DNA from 3 places in the Priestia sp. D3YE.R1 genome. Region 3 is predicted to be linked to each of the others. Evidence: predicted binding sites of a transcription regulator. Region 3 holds the regulator's gene; each other region holds the start of a gene.
The links. The regulator Rex, encoded in region 3, represses fermentation and respiration genes when NADH is low (regulators of the CRP and FNR family bind a similar motif). The targets are predictions, from matches to a motif close to TTGTGAAATATTTCACAA.
Positions count from the first base shown of each region.

Region 1: the regulator Rex is predicted to act here: its motif matches at 1,554-1,571, upstream of ACOZIR_RS25325 (L-lactate dehydrogenase).
Region 2: the regulator Rex is predicted to act here: its motif matches at 3,925-3,942, upstream of yeiL (transcriptional regulator YeiL).

Region 1 covers NZ_JBLTHW010000007.1:47,221-53,142, forward strand. The annotation lists gene ACOZIR_RS25320 (lactate permease LctP family transporter) at 1-510, opposite strand, end outside; gene ACOZIR_RS25325 (L-lactate dehydrogenase) at 573-1,529, opposite strand; gene ACOZIR_RS25330 (cation diffusion facilitator family transporter) at 1,863-2,738, shown strand; gene ACOZIR_RS25335 (methyl-accepting chemotaxis protein) at 2,879-4,897, shown strand; gene ACOZIR_RS25340 (RluA family pseudouridine synthase) at 4,935-5,846, opposite strand.
Region 2 covers NZ_JBLTHW010000005.1:129,698-135,619, reverse strand. The annotation lists gene ACOZIR_RS23980 (hypothetical protein) at 297-779, shown strand; gene ACOZIR_RS23975 (DUF6678 family protein) at 817-1,143, shown strand; gene ACOZIR_RS23970 (hypothetical protein) at 1,267-1,863, shown strand; gene ACOZIR_RS23965 (DUF4241 domain-containing protein) at 2,008-2,553, shown strand; gene ACOZIR_RS23960 (hypothetical protein) at 2,649-3,077, opposite strand; gene yeiL (transcriptional regulator YeiL) at 3,240-3,902, opposite strand; gene ACOZIR_RS23950 (class I SAM-dependent methyltransferase) at 4,011-4,646, shown strand; gene ACOZIR_RS23945 (DoxX family protein) at 5,015-5,365, opposite strand; gene ACOZIR_RS23940 (cyclase family protein) at 5,620-5,922, opposite strand, start outside; gene ACOZIR_RS23935 (cyclase family protein) at 5,891-5,922, opposite strand, start outside.
Region 3 covers NZ_JBLTHW010000017.1:3,403-9,324, reverse strand. The annotation lists gene groL (chaperonin GroEL) at 1-58, opposite strand, end outside; gene groES (co-chaperone GroES) at 126-410, opposite strand; gene ACOZIR_RS28080 (CPBP family intramembrane glutamic endopeptidase) at 710-1,438, shown strand; gene ACOZIR_RS28075 (YdiK family protein) at 1,435-1,662, shown strand; gene tatC (twin-arginine translocase subunit TatC) at 1,689-2,444, opposite strand; gene tatA (twin-arginine translocase TatA/TatE family subunit) at 2,460-2,645, opposite strand; gene ACOZIR_RS28060 (redox-sensing transcriptional repressor Rex) at 2,699-3,337, opposite strand; gene ACOZIR_RS28055 (ABC-F family ATP-binding cassette domain-containing protein) at 3,796-5,730, shown strand.

The DNA of each region.
Region 1 (5,922 bases), on a different contig from region 3:
CGCTCCTGAAGCTGTATTAGCAATTAAACATAGCGCAGCTGCTTTTAACGGTTTGAATCCAAGCCCAACTAGAAGCGCTGCTGTAATGGCAATTGGAGCTCCAAATCCCGCTGCTCCTTCCAAAAAAGCATTAAAGGAAAAAGCAACAAGCAGCATTTGCAAGCGGGGGTCATCGGTTATTGAAATAATAGATTGTCTAATGGTAGTAAACTGTCCGCTTTTGACAGTTAGCTTGTATAAGAACACCGCGCCGATAATAATATAGCTGATGGGCCAAAGTGCATACAGAAACCCATAGCCTGTGGCTCCTAAGACCATTGAGGCAGGCATATCATAAAAATAAATAGCAATAATCATAGAAAGAAGTACCGTAATACTGGCAGCAATGTGTCCTTTTAATTTCAAAAGAGTTAAAGCAATAAAGAAAAAGATGATGGGGATGAGTGCAATTAGTGCAGAAAGCCAAATGTTATTTAACGGATTATATACCTGAGTCCACGTCATATTCATACACCTCTACTACATATTTAAAACAAGGGAGCGGGGGAGTCCCCCGCAAAAATCTTTTGATGTTACACAAAAGCTCTGTCGCGAGTTTGCTTAAGAATGCTAGCAGAGTGCTCGAGCTGCTGCTGTTCGTGAGGAGTTAAATTCAATTCAATAATTTGGCGCACGCCGTTTTTATTAATAATGGCTGGTACGCCTATATACACATCAGAAATACCATATTGTCCTTCTAATAAAGCAGATACCGTTAAAATAGAATTTTCATCATCTAAAATAGCCTTGGTGATGCGTACAAGTCCCATCGCAATTCCGTAATAAGTCGCTCCTTTTCGATTAATAATATGGTAAGCCGCATCGCGGGTTTGTTCGAATAGATGCTGCATATCCGGCTCTTTTTCAATAGCGGCAGTATTAATAAAATGTTCGAGCTTCACACCGCCAATTTGCGCATGGCTCCACACAGGAAATTCCGTATCTCCGTGTTCGCCCATAATATAAGCGTGAACGTTGCGAGAATCTACTTCGAAATAGTCGCTCAGCAAGTAGCGGAAGCGAGCTGTGTCAAGAATCGTTCCTGAACCAATTACCCGTTCGTTTGGTAACCCTGATACTTTTTGTGTAACGTGTGCAAGAATATCCACTGGATTTGTTGCGACTAAAATGATGCCGTCAAATCCGCTGTTCATAATATCTTTTACAATGCATTCAAAAATTTTAACGTTTTTTTCAACTAGATCTAAGCGCGTTTCCCCTGGAGCTTGATTAGCGCCCGCTGTAATAACTACTAAATCAGCGTCAGCACAGTCTTTATAATCTCCAGCCCAGATTTTCATTGGTGTGGCAAATGGCATTCCATGATTGATATCGCGTGCTTCGCCTTCTGCTTTTTCTTTGTTCATATCGATTAACACTAATTCATTGGCAATACCTTGATTCACCATTGAAAAAGCGTAGCTTGAGCCAACAAAACCAGTTCCGATAACGGCAACTTTTCGTGTTTTTGGTGTGAATTGTGTTTTCATTTGTATCATCCTTTGAATTTTATTTTGTGATGTATTTCACAATGTTAGTGTAACAAGAATAGATACCCTCGGCTGTGATAAAAATCACACCCTTTAAAAAATAGTAAACAATTTTACAGGGCAATTTTAAAAAAAGGTCCTTCTACATGAAGTGCCACATTCAGAAAGATCTTAAACGTTTAAAGTGTTGAGTAAAGGCAACTTGTTTTGCAGAAAGCTAAAGAGTTTAACGTTCTCTATTTGTATGTTAACAGCCAATAATGTTTCTATAGACCCACACGAAATCCATTTGTTACACTAAGTTTGCTTATTTTGAATAAAGGAGTTGAAGGGATGGAGAACTACTATGAGCAAGCCCAAAAAGGCGCTTGGGTTAGTATCTTATCATATATCTTTTTATCAGCATGTAAACTTACTATTGCAGGTGTCACCGCTTCCTCTGCATTAAAAGCCGACGGTCTTAATAATGTCACAGATATTATTGCATCAATTGCCGTCTTAATCGGTTTAAAAATCTCTAAAAAACCTCGCGATAATGATCATCCTTACGGACATTCCAGAGCGGAACATATCTCTTCACTTATTGCTTCTTTTATCATGATGGTCATCGGACTAGAAGTATTGGTCGATGCGGGTCAGTCATTATTTATGGATAAATCTGAAGCGCCTAATTTACTGGCTGCTTGGGTAGGTCTTGGAGCCGCTGCCGTTATGGGTGGTGTCTACCGATATAATATTAAGCTTGCTAAAAAACTTGATAGCCAGTCTTTATATGCGGTTGCTAAAGATAATTTGTCTGATGCACTTGTGAGCATAGGGGCTGTTGTGGGAATTTTCGGCTCACAATTCGGCCTGCCCTGGCTGGACGTGGTAGCTGCTTTTGCTGTGGGGATTATTATTTGTAAAACAGCCATCGAGATTTTTAAAGAAGCGGCTCATTCTTTAACGGACGGATTTGATGAAGAAAAGTTAGGGCACTACAAAGAAAGCATTGGGCTTGTAAAAGGGGTAAAAGAAGTAGAAGATGTGAAAGCGCGCAAGCTTGGTAATCAAGTCGTGATTGATGTAACGGTTAAAGTAGATCCTCATTTAAATGTTATTAAAAGCCATGAAATTGCTGATCAAATTGAACATATGATGAACGATGAGCATCAGATTAAAGATACGCTTGTTCATATTGAACCTGATGCATACGAAAAGCAAAAATAAAACCAGCACGTTCTTTCGCTATGAAAGGATGCGCTGGTTTTATTTTGCGGGAATTTGAAATAAATCACAAAAACTTCTTCAAAAATGAAAATAAAAAGCCGTTATTAGTAATATAAAGATTTTTGTAGAAGGGTGAGGGAATGAAGAGGTTGAGTGCAAAGCTCGTAGTATTTTTTAGTATTTTTATAGCTAGTTTATTATTAGTTGTTTCAGGGGCTGTTTATCAATTTACCAAAACACAGATAGAAAAAGATGTAGAAGTTCAGTCTCAAAGTCAAGTGAAAGAGCTAAAAGAAACGATTCATACGTACTTAGACATGTATAGTCGTTCTTTGCTGACGTACAGTGAGAACGATGTAATCGTTAATTTTGTTAAGCAGGAAGGAAATGGAACAAATCAAGAGAAAAATCCTTATTTTACATGGAATACAGTTCAAAAAGAGTTTACACAGTTTAAAGAAAAGTATCCTAATTTAGTACTTGAATACATAGGTACAAAAAATAAAGGAATGTATTCTGTTCCTAAGCAAGAGTACGGATCAGGTTATGACCCGACTTCAAGAGTTTGGTACAAACAAGCAGTGGCATCACCTGATCAATTAATTTATACGGATCCATATGAGGATGCAGCAACAAAAAAGACGGTCGTGACGATTGCAAAGGCTATTTTAGATCCAGCTACTAAAAATGTGCTGGGCGTTATAGCTACTGATTTAGACTTAGATGCATTAAAAAACATTGTAGGCAAAGCAGAAGTAAATCACGGTGGGTATGCATTTTTATTTGATCAAAATGGCACAGCGCTCGTTCATCCAACAGAAGCTGGAAAAAATTTAATGAATCAGCCATTTATGAAAAAAATGTACGAAGCAGACCGGAATAGAGATTTCATGAAGTATACCTTTCAAGGTGAAGAGAGAGTCATGGCATATGATACTCTCGAAGGAACGAATTGGAAGATAGGAAATGCCTTTATTTATAATGAAATGCTCTCAAGCGCTCATCATTTACTGACTGTTATTGTCTGGATTGCGTTAATTGGCATCTTATTATCAGTGGTGTTAACCATCTTTTTCTCAAGAATCATTACAAATCCAATTCGCCGCTTGAAAAATGAAGTAGCCAAAGTAACAGCTGGCGATTTAACAGTTCAGGTGAAGACGAAGTCAAAAGATGAAATTGGTGAGCTTACTCATTTATTTAACGACATGGTAGCTAAAATGAAAACATTGATTGGCACGGTTCAGACGTCTGTTGAGACAGTAAAAACGTCCGTTGAAGACTTGAGTGCTGTATCTGAAGAAGCAACTGCATCCAGTGAAGAAATTGGCCGGGCTATCCATGAAATTGCCAGCGGCGCCACGCAGCAGGCTTCTGATGCTGACTCTACTAATCACAAAACGATGAGTTTATCTTCGCAAATTGAAGAAGTCATTGAACAAAATGCCCAGATTAATAAAATGACGATTGAAGCTGTAACCATCAATGAAAAAGGTTTAAAACAAATGCAGCTGCTTCGCAACCAAACCACTGAATCGTCTCAAACGATTCACGCTGTTCAAACTGTAATGGAAGAATTAACAAGTAAGATGAAAGAAATTGAATCTATTATTTTCACGATTAATAGTATTTCAGATCAGACAAATTTGCTTGCACTAAATGCTAGTATTGAAGCAGCACGTGCAGGAGAACATGGCAAAGGATTTGCGGTAGTAGCTGAAGAGGTGCGAAAGCTTGCTGAACAGTCCTCTCAGGCCACTGAACAAGTTCGCCATACGATTGCAGCGATTCAAGGGGAAGTCGCAGCTGCGCGTGAAGAATGCAACCGTACAGAAGAGCTTTCAAAGTCTCAAGATTTTGTGGTAGGAGATACAGAACAAGCTTTTCATGAAATTGCAACCACGATTGAACAAGTGGCGGCGGCTGTCGAACATGTGACAAGCAGCATGGACAGTATTGATGAGCATAAGGAAGACGTGGTAGCGGCCATTCAAAGCATAGCAGCTATTGCACAGCAATCAGCTGCGGGAACTGAAGAAATTACGGCTTCTACAGAAGAACAAATTAGAGCTATTTCTACTGTTTCTCAATCGGCTGAACATTTGCAAGAGATTAGTGAAGAATTGGCGAACTTGATTCGTCAATTTAAAATTAAATAAAAAAGAGCGCCAATAACATATTGGCGCTCTTTTTTATTTAATAGGAAAACAAGTTGCTATACGGTAAAAAAACCTGCTGATCTGGAGGTGCAACAGCTGACACGCGCTGATGAGTAAATGGATGTATAAAAGAAAGCTTAATGGCGTGTAAAGCTTGCTGCTGTTCTTTCAATTTCTTTCCTCCATAAAGCGTATCACCAAGTAATGGATGGCCAATGTGACTCATATGAACACGAATTTGGTGAGTGCGTCCGGTCTCTAGCGAAAGTTCAATAAGCGTTTCATTTTTTGCCGTATTACGCTTCAACACCCGATAAGATGTTTTGGCAGCTTGTCCCGTTCTAGATACTCTTCTTCTCGTAGCGTGATGACGATCGCGTCCAATAGGTTCATTAACGATTCCTTCTTCTTTTTTTATGATTCCTTGGACGAGGGCAATATAAGTACGATTAATTTTACGTTCAGCGAGCAGCTGATCAAATACAGAGCTTGCTACAAAGTGCTTCGTGAATAAGATAGCACCCGATGTATCACGATCTAAACGGTGAACGTGTCTAGGCTTTGTTTTAAGGCCAATTTTTTGAAAATAAGCAGCTACAGCATTTAAAAGAGTTTTTTGATCTTGCTCTAATGAAGGGTGAGTATCTAGGTTTATTGGTTTATTTACGATTAGTACGTGCTCATCTTCAAACAAAATCTCAATCTCAACATTGTAAGGTGTTATTTCATTAAGCTCCGCTTCAAAAAAAGGAAGTGACACTGTATCATTTTCCTGAAGCGTGTTTCTCCATGGTAAAGGTTCACCGTTTAGAAGCACATTTTTATTCATCCGAAACTGATGCAGCGTTTTTTTGGGAATACGCCATTTTGTTTTTAAATAATCTTCAATCGTTTGACCTGCATCATTTTTGCCGATTTTATCTTCTAGCCATTGGCCGTGTATATTCATATTTGATCCCTTCCTTACATACTAGTAAATATCATTTGATCTTTAAAAAGAACTTGTAAATAATTAGGAGGAAATA
Region 2 (5,922 bases), on a different contig from region 3:
GTAAGTATGAATATCCATTTAGTTTTCTTCTCTAACTGAAAGACATTCAGTTTTTCAAATGCAAACGAAACAAGCCACGCCATAATTATCGTTCTAATAAATTCAACTATAAAATTAAAAATAAAGTCCATTTGTTCTCACTTTCTTGTTTTGGAATATTTACTTTTCTATTAAAACACTTATAGATAAACATTAAAATACTTTTATTCCTATAAAATCCATTATAGTAACTAGATTTGTATGGATAAGGTTATAATTGATTTTAAACAAAAATCTTATATAGAGAGTTGATGAGAATGAATAAGGAAACACGTAAACAAAGAATAGAGGAACTTAAAAGAAAGAATCTAAAAAAACAATTGGAAGAAAAATTCAAACACATTTGTGCTTCTATAACTGATTTTGAATTTCTTACATCTAAGGAAATTGAATTGAGGTTTCAAAATGTTTATTCTAATGATCAAGAGCCACAGATTCGATTCAGACATAATCTAAATAGAATTATGGAGGAAATGTCCTTTTTACAAGAAGAATTCGGCGCATATAGAAATGAATATATATTGCTAGATCAGAAGGAAATACTTCCTTCTTACCGATTGAAATTAAGATTTGAAGACTTTTGGAATAACCTGAATCTAATAGCTGATTTTTTAAATCTTGAAGATGAGTCTTCACTCTTTCTCTTTACCTTACTCGGACATAAAAAGAATTTTGGAATCTTTATTTATGAAGATCAGTATGGACTAGATCATATTCTATTTTGGAAGGAAAACTTTTGATTTCGCTAATTATTGTAAATAAGGGAGTCTTTTTTTCATGAGGTTTTATGAATATCAATCAGTAATGAATAACACTAAATGGCAAGAAATTAGAAATGCAATGAACGATTGTTCTATAAATACAATTTGGAGAACAAAAGATGTCAAAACTAAGTATATAAGTGATTGGGATGGAGACTGGTTTTATCATTTCAAAGGTAATTACAAAAACATTGAATGGTTAGAAATAAAGGTAGAAAATCTTGAAGAGAAGGACCAAGTGATAAATACACTTAGAACAATTAACGTACCAGGAGAAACAAAAGACAATGTTATAAAAGTTTATGGATACGTTCAACATAACAATCCTATAGATTATTTATAATAGCTAACGGTTCTATTAATCCATATTATAGGAAATAACTTTATGTGAAATATACATATATTCTTGTGAAGCTTTTGATATATACTTTAATTAAAAATGTATATAGAACCCCCTGGAGGTCTTATGTTAAAGAATTTATTTAAGAGAAAAATCACTGAAAAAGAATTTTGGTCTTGGTTTGAGAAAAATAGCGAAGATTATTTCCAATTAGACGAAAATAACTATGATCTTTTATTTAACAAATTAGGCTTACAATTATCCAAGTATCATAAAGAGTTAACTTTTGAATTCAGTGTAGAAATGAAACAAGGAAAAAGAGAATTTATTATCAGTGCAGAAGGAATGGTTTCAGCGTTTCCTGCTGTCATAAAGCTGGTAGAGGAAGCTCCCGACCTCGAGAAATTTAACGTTGTAGCATTTAGACAAAGACAAAATAGTGAACAAGAAATTTATTTTGAAGATATTGTTTTAAATACAGAAGATATCTTCTTTACATATAGAGAAGATAAACAAATGGATTGTTTAGATATTGTTATTTACATTAAAGGATATAGCGAAGAAAATGATCAGTTTATTGCTGCAGCGTTTATTATGCTTGATAGTTTAATTGGTGAATATGACGTAGGTGTAAAACTTGGTGAAATAAATTTTGAGCCATATCAACAAGAGAAAGAGGCACAGCCTATTCTAAACTTAGTTTCTCTAGTTGATAAATTGTGAGTAAGAAGAGCGTAAGTTTTTTGATAAACTTAACGCTCTTTTATTTCCGATAATACCTGTTATATTAACTAAGGTTGTATAGAGTATACATCTTCATTTATTGAATTAGATGAATTAAACTAATAAATAAATGAGGGTAAAAATATGAATGGAAAAATCTTAGGTTCTTTCGAATTGAAAGGAAATCAACTTATTGTTTCAGATCCGTGTTATCCAGTAGAAGATGCGTTTGACGAAAGTGACATATTATCTTGGGTATTGGAGCCAGCTAAAAGTGGAGAATGGGAATCGACTGTCTTCTGCACTGAAGATTTTACGATAACTAAATTAATGGTCTGTCACCGTGATTTTGAACTGGGTTCAGAATGGATAGAAACAGGTAAAAATATTGGCGTTGATTCTGCTATGGCGGGTATATTTGATGCATCCGTTTTCGGAAGAGATGAAGCTATTTCATATGAAGTGAAGAATATTTATGAAATAGATATGGACGAAGAAGGCATGAAATATTATGTCACGTGCTCAGACATCATCGCTACTTCTGATGACGAAGCAGGCATCGTAGCCGGTGGCACAGTTTCAATGTCTGGCATAGGCGATGGATACTATCCTGTTTTTGTTCAATACAATGATCAAAATGAAATTGTAGCTGTGTTATTGGAATTTTACATAGAAGATGAAGAAGAATGAAGCAGTAAGAGACTTTCAATCAAGGAAGTCTCTTACTGCTGCCTAGAATCGCGATTATGTTAATTACGCTTGTATAGAGTATACGTGCTGTCTATCTAATGTGAAGGACTCTTTTTCAATCTATAATTCCATAAGATTGAGCAAATCCCGAAGGGAACAGAACAACTTAAAGCAAGAATACAAATACGTTTGAATGCCAACAAATTTACGCCGTTTGTACCATCATCTAAGGAGATAATAAGTGAAACTATCGTTGCACCTATTACTCCAAAAATAATGTATAGTGCTATTTCGATTAATTTTTTATATTTCCTATTTCTATTTTTAATTAAGATATCAATCAAAATAGATGATGGTATGCCTAACACAGTAACAATTGGAACAATATACATTAATCCAAAAACTAAGCCAGCTATCAAATTATTAAAAGTGATTTGTTCATATGAAGTATCAAAGGTTGCTACAGTAACTACTAAGCTACCACATAGAGAAGAAATCAGCACTGATATGATTTTTTTAAACATAATATAATCTCCTAGTAAATTTCTTAATTTATATATAATAGCATTTTTAGTAAATAAATACTCTACTTTTATTTACTACCGAGAACGCACATTATGTTAATTAAAAATGTATGGATTATATCTAGTTATCTTTATTTTGAAGTAAGATTATTATAAGTATTTTTAATTTAATTTTGCTAGTTTTTCAAGATATCCTCTGTCTTTAATGATGTAGCCTTGCGACTGCTTTTCAATAATATTTTTTTTACATAGTTGAGCTAGTACATGGAGAAGATGGCGGTACGATACACCTAAATACTCACATACTTCAGTATGTTTTTCTTTATAAAAGTTGTCATCAGCCGACAACATTATAAAAGCAGCAAGACGGTTCTCAAGTGGATAGGCCTGATTTTGTGTATATTTTGCTGAAATTTTAGTTGCTTTCTCACTTAAAAAACAGCATAAATATCTGAGAAATGTTACATCTGTTAAGAGCTTATTTTTACAGGTATTAATAGGAATAGCCAAACAAATGGTTTTAGTAACAGTTTGTATAGCTTTAGAATATCTTTGTGAGTTTAATAGTTCCACTTCTCCCATAAATGTCGGAGCTTGTAAAAAATTAATCAAGGACACTTTCCCATTTTCGTGTGTAACATAGAGTTTTGCCTTACCTTCAACAAGATAATAAATATATTGAGGATAGGAACCTTCCTTATAAATAAATTCACCACGTTCAAATTCGCAGACCTGAATAAATGGAGTAATTGGAAAAGAAAAAAGTGATTGAATAGAGTATTTCTCGATATAGTAACTTTGCATAGGGGCGTTTAAGAATTTCATTTTTTCTCCTACTATTATAAAAATATGAGATATCTCACATTATTTTATGTTTTTACATGCTATGATGCAATCAAAGTTGATAAATCAATAGGGAGTTGTTTCATAAAGATGATCAAACAAGATGAATACTGGAATGAAGTAGCTAACAAAAAAGAATTTACTACGCCTTTTCAACCTGAATTATTCCTAACACATGTTAATCACAATGCTGCTATATTGGATTATGGTTGTGGGTATGGACGGACTTTATTGGAATTAAGAAGTTACGATTATAACCATTTACATGGTGTAGACTTTTCGGAAGAAATGATTAAACGAGCTAAGTCTCATGACTCAGAAATCGATTTTCAAGTAATTCAAAGTGGGAACCTTCCTTTTTCTAAGAATTCTTTGGATGCTGTTTTACTTTTTGCAGTTTTAACATGTGTGTATAAAGATGAGGAACAGAATGCTATTTTAAATGAGATTAAACGAGTACTAAAACCAGGAGGTATTATCTACATCAATGACTTTTTACTGAATAGTGATGAAAGAAATAAATTACGTTATGAAAAGGGAGTCACTAAGTATCATACATATGGGGTTTTTGAATTACCAGATGGGGCCATTTTACGTCATCATAGCGAAGAACGTGTGAAAGAATGGGTAGATCAATTTGAAACCTTAGAATACAAGAAATTAGAATATACAACTATGAATGGAAATCGTTCAAATGGTTTAGTGTATATGGGAAAATTAAATTGAATTTATTAGAGATAAAAGTATAAAGGAGAAATTGTATTGGATAGATGTCTTACAGCGTCTTAATCAATTTACGCCATAAAAAGGAGAAAGTGCATTCTGAATTGGAGATGTTTATCTAGATGATAGAAAAAACTTTTCAGAAGAGACCTTTACTCTTATTGAGTAAAGGCCTCTTTTTGACGAGTTTCTTCTATAAATTCTTTTATTTTCTGTTTTTTCTAAGTGAAGAGAGTCCTATAAGGGCTGCTCCAAATGTAATTATAATTGCAACGGCAAGGATTCCCAAGGACACAACTTTGTTAGGAATATACCTAGCAAAAGTCGATAAAGGTGTCCCTAAAATTCCTAACCAGACTAAAGTTATTAGCTTAGAAAAACACCTTGAAATTCCACATAATCACCATCATAGATAATATCAAGCAGATTGTTGCAGGAATAATCATCTTAATAGGTTGATGAGCTCGAAAAATATGGGCATGTATGGCACCTATCATGAGAATTACAAACAATACGCCAGATACAAAAACCAAGTATGGATTCCAAATACCGCCAATCATTCCTATTGCTCCAATAAGTTCCACAATTCCAATTACAGACATTAACCATAATGGATATTGATAGTGCTGCCAATGTTCAACCTGAAACGGTATACGAAGAAGTTTTATGAAACCTCCCACTAAAATAAAAACGGCTAAAATCGCTTGCATAATAATCATCATCTAAACTTACTCCTTTTAAAAATCCTTTTGGGTAACATCTTCATGGATAATAAGTTGGGTATATATCCCGCATGGTGTTCTATCATTAATTTAATAAAAAGCCATGAAGTGGAGATTATATATGTTGTATACAAAGTTAGTTACCATAACAGGAATTATAAAAAACAAAAACAAGACGCACCGATTAAGGATTTTATGGATCTTCCCTGTGAATATAACAATAATATAAATGCCACTATGTCGAATAACTATAGTTAGTTAGAGACTTCTACAAAGGCTCTAACTGGAAAAGTTCCAAAGCCTTTGATTGTTGGAGCAACAGCATAAAATAAAAAGTTTTCAGTTGAAATTTCTTTTAAGTTGCATAAATGTTCAATGATTAGAATTTCTCGCGCCAATAAAGTTGTATGTACAGGACGATCTTTACCTGACGTATCATCTATATTTACAGAATTAATTCCAACTAAATAAGCTCTTTTATCCCATAAATATTGTGCTGCTTTCTCAATTAAATACGGATGATTTTCAAAGTATTGATTCGTATTCCAATATTGATC
Region 3 (5,922 bases):
CTACACCACGTAGCATTGCGCGACGCGCTTCTTCGCTAAATTTAATGTCTTTTGCCATGTTCTTTGACCTCCTCAAGATGTTCTTAATAATCTATTTTTTACGTATGATAAGTCTGTGGTTAAAATTAGCCGATTACAGCTAAAATATCGCTTTCGCGTAAAATTAAGTATTCAGTACCTTCGTATTTCACTTCAGTACCCGCATATTTTGAGAAGATGATACGATCGCCCGCAGCTACTTCTAAAGCTACACGCTCACCGCTTTCTAATACTCGGCCTGTACCAACAGCAACAATTTTACCCTCTTGTGGTTTTTCTTTTGCACTGTCCGGTAACACGATACCGCTTGCTGTTTTTTCCTCAGATTTTACAAGTTCAATCACTACGCGATCACCTAATGGCTTTAACAAGTGAAACAACCTCCTCAAATAATATGTTTGCATTTTTATTAGCACTCAACCTCAACGAGTGCTAACACAATTATTATATTAAAACAAAGTGGGTTTTTTTTGCAAGTATTAAACAAAAAAAATTTAAAATTTACGACAACTACATATAATAGTCTTAGATTTCGACGATTTTGAGAAATAAAGCATTCTTTTCTCTGTTCAATAATATGTATGTTACAATACGAGCAAGAAGAAATTACTAACTTTACAGTACTTCTTCGACATATATACATAAAAACCTTTTAAAGGAGTATAGAAGATTGGAAAAACGTTATTGGTATGTTATCCTCACCTACATCCTTATGCAGTTTTCAGGAGTTGTTGGTATACCGCTGTTAAAATTAACAGGAATGTTTGATGACTATCCAGTTCGAACAGCGAATGTCATGCTTTTGACTTATTGGACTATCATTAGCTTTATCCTTGGTTTACTTATTGTCTTACTGCTGCTGCGCCGTGACATGTCCATGCGTATAGAACATGCTGGAAAAACGATTGCTGTTGTCTGGTCAGTCCTTGGGGTGTTTCTCGCTATGGCTGGTCAAGCTGTAGCAGGTATGATTGAGCACGCTCTTGGCATTACCCAAGTATCTGAAAACACACAAAATATTGTTAATCTTGTTAAAGCAACGCCGTTCCTTATTGTCGTTACGTCTGTTATTGGACCAATACTAGAAGAGATTATTTTCCGAAAGATTATTTTTGGTTCTCTTCACAAACGATACAATTTCTTTATCTCTGCATTTATTAGTTCCCTTATTTTCGCTGCGGTACACTGGGATTTTAAACATTTACTTGTGTATACAGCCATGGGATTTGTATTTGCATTCCTTTATGCAAGGACGAGACTAATTGTTGTACCTATTATTGCTCATGTTTTGATGAATACAATCGTTATTTTATCTCAAACTATTTTTGCAGATAAAATTATAGAAATGCAAAAACAAGCAGAACAAATGCAGTTCATTTTTGGAGGCATGTTTTTATGAAGAATATCCCTTTAACACGAGGGTTTATTTATATTATTATGGGGATTTTATTCACCTACTTGGCAATTCAAAATGCCCAGGAAACCGTCTGGAATTTCCCCACAATCTTATTTGCACTCGTAGCCGCATTCGATTTCAGGTTTGCGGTTCGCATCTTTATCTTGCACTACAAAATTAAAAAATTGCAGCAGCAATATAAAAATCAAGATGATTCATCCAAATAAAAAAACCACTGTTTCAGTGGTTTTTTTTACATACTAACATCTTCTCTTTCTTGCTCTGCCCTTGCCTTTAACACTTTGCGATACGAAATGCGGGAAATAATGATGCTGATTTCATACAAAATTAAAAGCGGCACTGTCACCATCATGTGCGAGAGCAATTCCGGTGGTGTAATAAGTGCGGCAATAACTAGCAGTACGAAATAGGCATATTTTCGAATTTGAGATAAAAACATAGGCGTTATAATTCCTAAACGCGTCAAAAACATAACGACGACAGGAAGCTGAAACAACAAGCCAAAAGGCAGTGTGAGCTGCATTAAAAAAGAAAAGTATTCATTAATGCCAATCACTTGGTTTACATTCAGCTCATCCGAAACGCGCGTCATAAAATCAACGACAAATGGAAACAACACAAAATAAGAAAAAGAGACACCGCCGATAAAGAGAAAAATGGAAACAGGAATATATCCAAGCGTTACCTTACGCTCTTTTTCATATAAACCAGGACTAATAAATGCCCAGAGTTGATACAGTGCAACAGGAGCTGCAAGTACGCAGCCGATAATAACAGCAAATTGCATATAAATCTTAACTGGATCTGTTAACCGAAATGCATTCATCGTTAAATTCTTTGCCTCATCAGCATGCTGTAAATAGACAATAACCTTATCCGCTATAAAAAAGCCGCCAATTGTGGCAATCACAAAGAAAAATAAAACAATTAAAATGCGTTTTCGCAGCTCTCCTATATGATCATATATTGACATTTCTTGTTCGGTCATACTATGATCACCCTTTTACTCTTTGTCATCTACTTGACGCTGTTTATCTTTTTCACGATCTTCTGATGCACCGCTAGCGGCATGCTTAAACTCTCTAAGCGTTTGGCCCACTGATCTTCCTAGCTCCGGTAACCGTTTCGGTCCAAAAATAAGCAGTGCTACAATCGCAATAATAATCCAACTGCCTGCTCCAATCCCCATATTCCCACTCTCCTTATTAATTTAGACTTAAGGAAATCGTAACACAGTCCGCCTTATTCAACAGGATAATTTTTCAAAAAGTAGACAAGCGACTGTAATTCTACAGCAAGATCAATATGATGGAGTCGAATCTCATCCGGTACGTTTAAGCGTGCAGGAGTAAAGTTTAAAATCCCTTTAATTCCGCAACTCACTAAACGATCGGTAATTTGCTGAGCAACAGTGGCTGGAACGGTTAAAATCGCTACTGAGATGTCATCACTCATATAATCTTCCAATTGGTCAAGGTGATAGACTGGCACGTCGCCTACTTTCGTACCGACTTTATCTTCTATCACATCAAAAGCGCACTCAATTTTAGTGTTATTATTTTTAATAAAATTATAATTTAAAAAGGCCGTTCCTAGATTCCCTACGCCAATCAGTGCTACTTTCGTTACTTCATCTTGGTCTAACGTTTTACGGAAAAATGTAAGTAAATAATTCACATTGTAGCCGTATCCCTTTTTTCCTAATGCACCAAAGTAAGAAAAGTCCCGACGAATAGTAGCAGAATCCACTTTCACTGCCTCACTTAACTCTGCTGACGACACACGCTGTTTACCAGAAGCATGCAAATTTTTCAAAAAACGATAATAAAGCGGCAATCGTTTAGCCGTTGCTTGTGGTATTTTTAATTGTTCAGTGTTCACGTTGTACCCCCTCAGTTCATGTATGTCATTACTAACATTTTCAAGTCATATTGCATTACCTTTCACAAAGCATCAACCGCTTTGAGGTAGCGCTTCCAATTCTCTCTCTTTTCTCTTGTTTTATATATACTCCGCTTCAAACCTCGACGGCTTTTGTCTATCCAGCACTACTTAAAGTCGATAGCTAGAACGAAGCAATTAGCCCTTCAAAGGATCGGTTTGGTAGTCATGACGGGTTTTTTACATCCATCATATATAAGTTCAGAGATGCACTTATCTCTTATTTTAACATAGTATCCTGTATAAAATGTGCAGGTAAAATCATTTTATTTCATGAATCAAAACATTCGCTTCATCATTTGTCCTTGTCCCTCTACAAATTACAAACGCTTGTAGGAAGAACTTGTAGTTAAAAATGTGTTAAAATACACTATGGATATACTACTAGAGGTGAAAAAATGATTATTCTACAATTGAACGGTATTACAAAATACTATGGGGCAGAACCCATTTTATCGAATATAAAGTTAGAAGTACAATCAAAAGACCGCATTGCCTTAGTGGGACGAAACGGTGCTGGTAAATCAACTTTATTAAAAATTATTGCTGAGCAGCTTTCCTATGACAGCGGAGAAATTATTAAACCTAAGGGTGTTTCCATTGATTATATGGGACAAGATACAGTTCTTGAGTCAACACTCTCCATATGGGAAGAAATGATGACTGTCTTTGCTCCATTAAAGAAGATGGAAAAAGAATTACGTACGCTTGAAACGAAGATGGGTGATCCAGACATTTTTAATGATTCAGTTCAATACGAAAAACTAACCAAAGAGTACGATCAGCTTCAAGTAACGTTTAAAGATTTAGGCGGCTATCAATATGAAGCGGATACACGATCTATTCTTCACGGTTTCCGTTTTTCAAACTTTGACTACAGCACCCCTATTTCCTCCTTGAGCGGTGGACAAAAAACGCGCCTGGCTCTTGCAAAACTGCTTTTAACAAAGCCTGATTTGCTTATTCTGGATGAGCCTACCAACCACTTAGATATTGAAACTTTAGCATGGCTGGAACAGTTTCTGCAAGGGTATGAAGGAGCTATTTTAATCGTTTCACATGATCGTTACTTCCTTGATAAAGTCGTAAACCAAGTGTATGAAGTCACACAAAAAACAACGGTGAAGTACACGGGCAACTACTCTAAATACCTTGTACAAAAAGCAGAGCGATATGAAAAAGAAATGCGTCAGTACGAAAAACAGCAGGATGAAGTCGCAAAATTGAATGACTTTATTCAGCGAAACATCGCCCGCGCATCGACTACAAAACGTGCGCAAAGCAGACGTAAACAGCTCGATCGAATGGAGTTAATAAATCGACCTAACGAAGGTGAAAAATCAGCTAGTTTTTCTTTTGAAATTGAGCGTCAAAGCGGAAATGAAGTCTTAAATCTCGAAGATGTGTCTATTGGATATGATGAAAACAACTATGTCGTCCAGCAGGCAAACCTTCGCATTAAAAAAGGTGAAAGCCTCGCGTTGGTTGGCCCTAATGGCGTTGGGAAATCAACTTTATTAAAAGGTATTGTGGATAAACTCAGCTTCAAGACTGGAACTATTTCTTTTGGCTCAAATGTAATGGTTGGTTATTACGACCAAGAGCAAGCCAATTTAACGTCTAATAAAACCGTTTTAAATGAGCTTTGGGATGACTACCCATCCAAACCTGAAAAAGAAATCCGTACAGCGCTTGGAAACTTTCTGTTTTCAGGTGATGATGTACTGAAAATCGTTTCGACGCTTAGCGGTGGTGAAAAAGCACGTTTGGCTCTTGCGAAACTTATGCTTCAAAAAGCTAACTTCTTAATTTTGGATGAACCTACTAACCACCTTGATTTAGATAGCAAACAAGTACTAGAGAATGCGTTAATTGATTACCCGGGGACTCTATTATTTGTTTCACATGACCGTTATTTTATTAATCGTATTGCCAACAAAATAGCAGAGCTATCTCCTGAAGGGGTAGAAGAATTTCTTGGAGATTATGACTATTATGTAGAAAAGAAAGCAGAAATAGAGGAAATCAAAGAATTAGAAAATATAAAAGCAAACGAAGAACGTACGGTAAAAGTAGATAAACAGTCCTATAAACAAGATAAAGAACAAAAGAAATTGATGAGGCAGCGAACGCGCCGCATTGAAGAAATTGAAATTGAAATAAACAAATTAGAAGCCGCACAAGCGGAGAATGAAGAACTTCTTTGTGACCCTGAAATTTATCAAAATCACGAAGAAGTATCAAGATTAAACGGTGAAAATGAAAAAATTTCTTCTCAGTTATCCACATTAATGGAAGAGTGGGAAGAATTACAGCTGCTTCTAGAAGAATAGCCTATATTTTTTCGTATCTCTTCGTACTATTCACCTGTTCATACGCTTAAGAGCAAGCTTTATCCACTCTGTGAATAAATAGTGGATATCTGTCTGATTTTCATAATTAAAACTTGTTAATAACAGGTCCGTGTACTAAGTGCACGGACTTTTCCACATAATTATCCACAGTCAATTCTAAATTTATTGAAT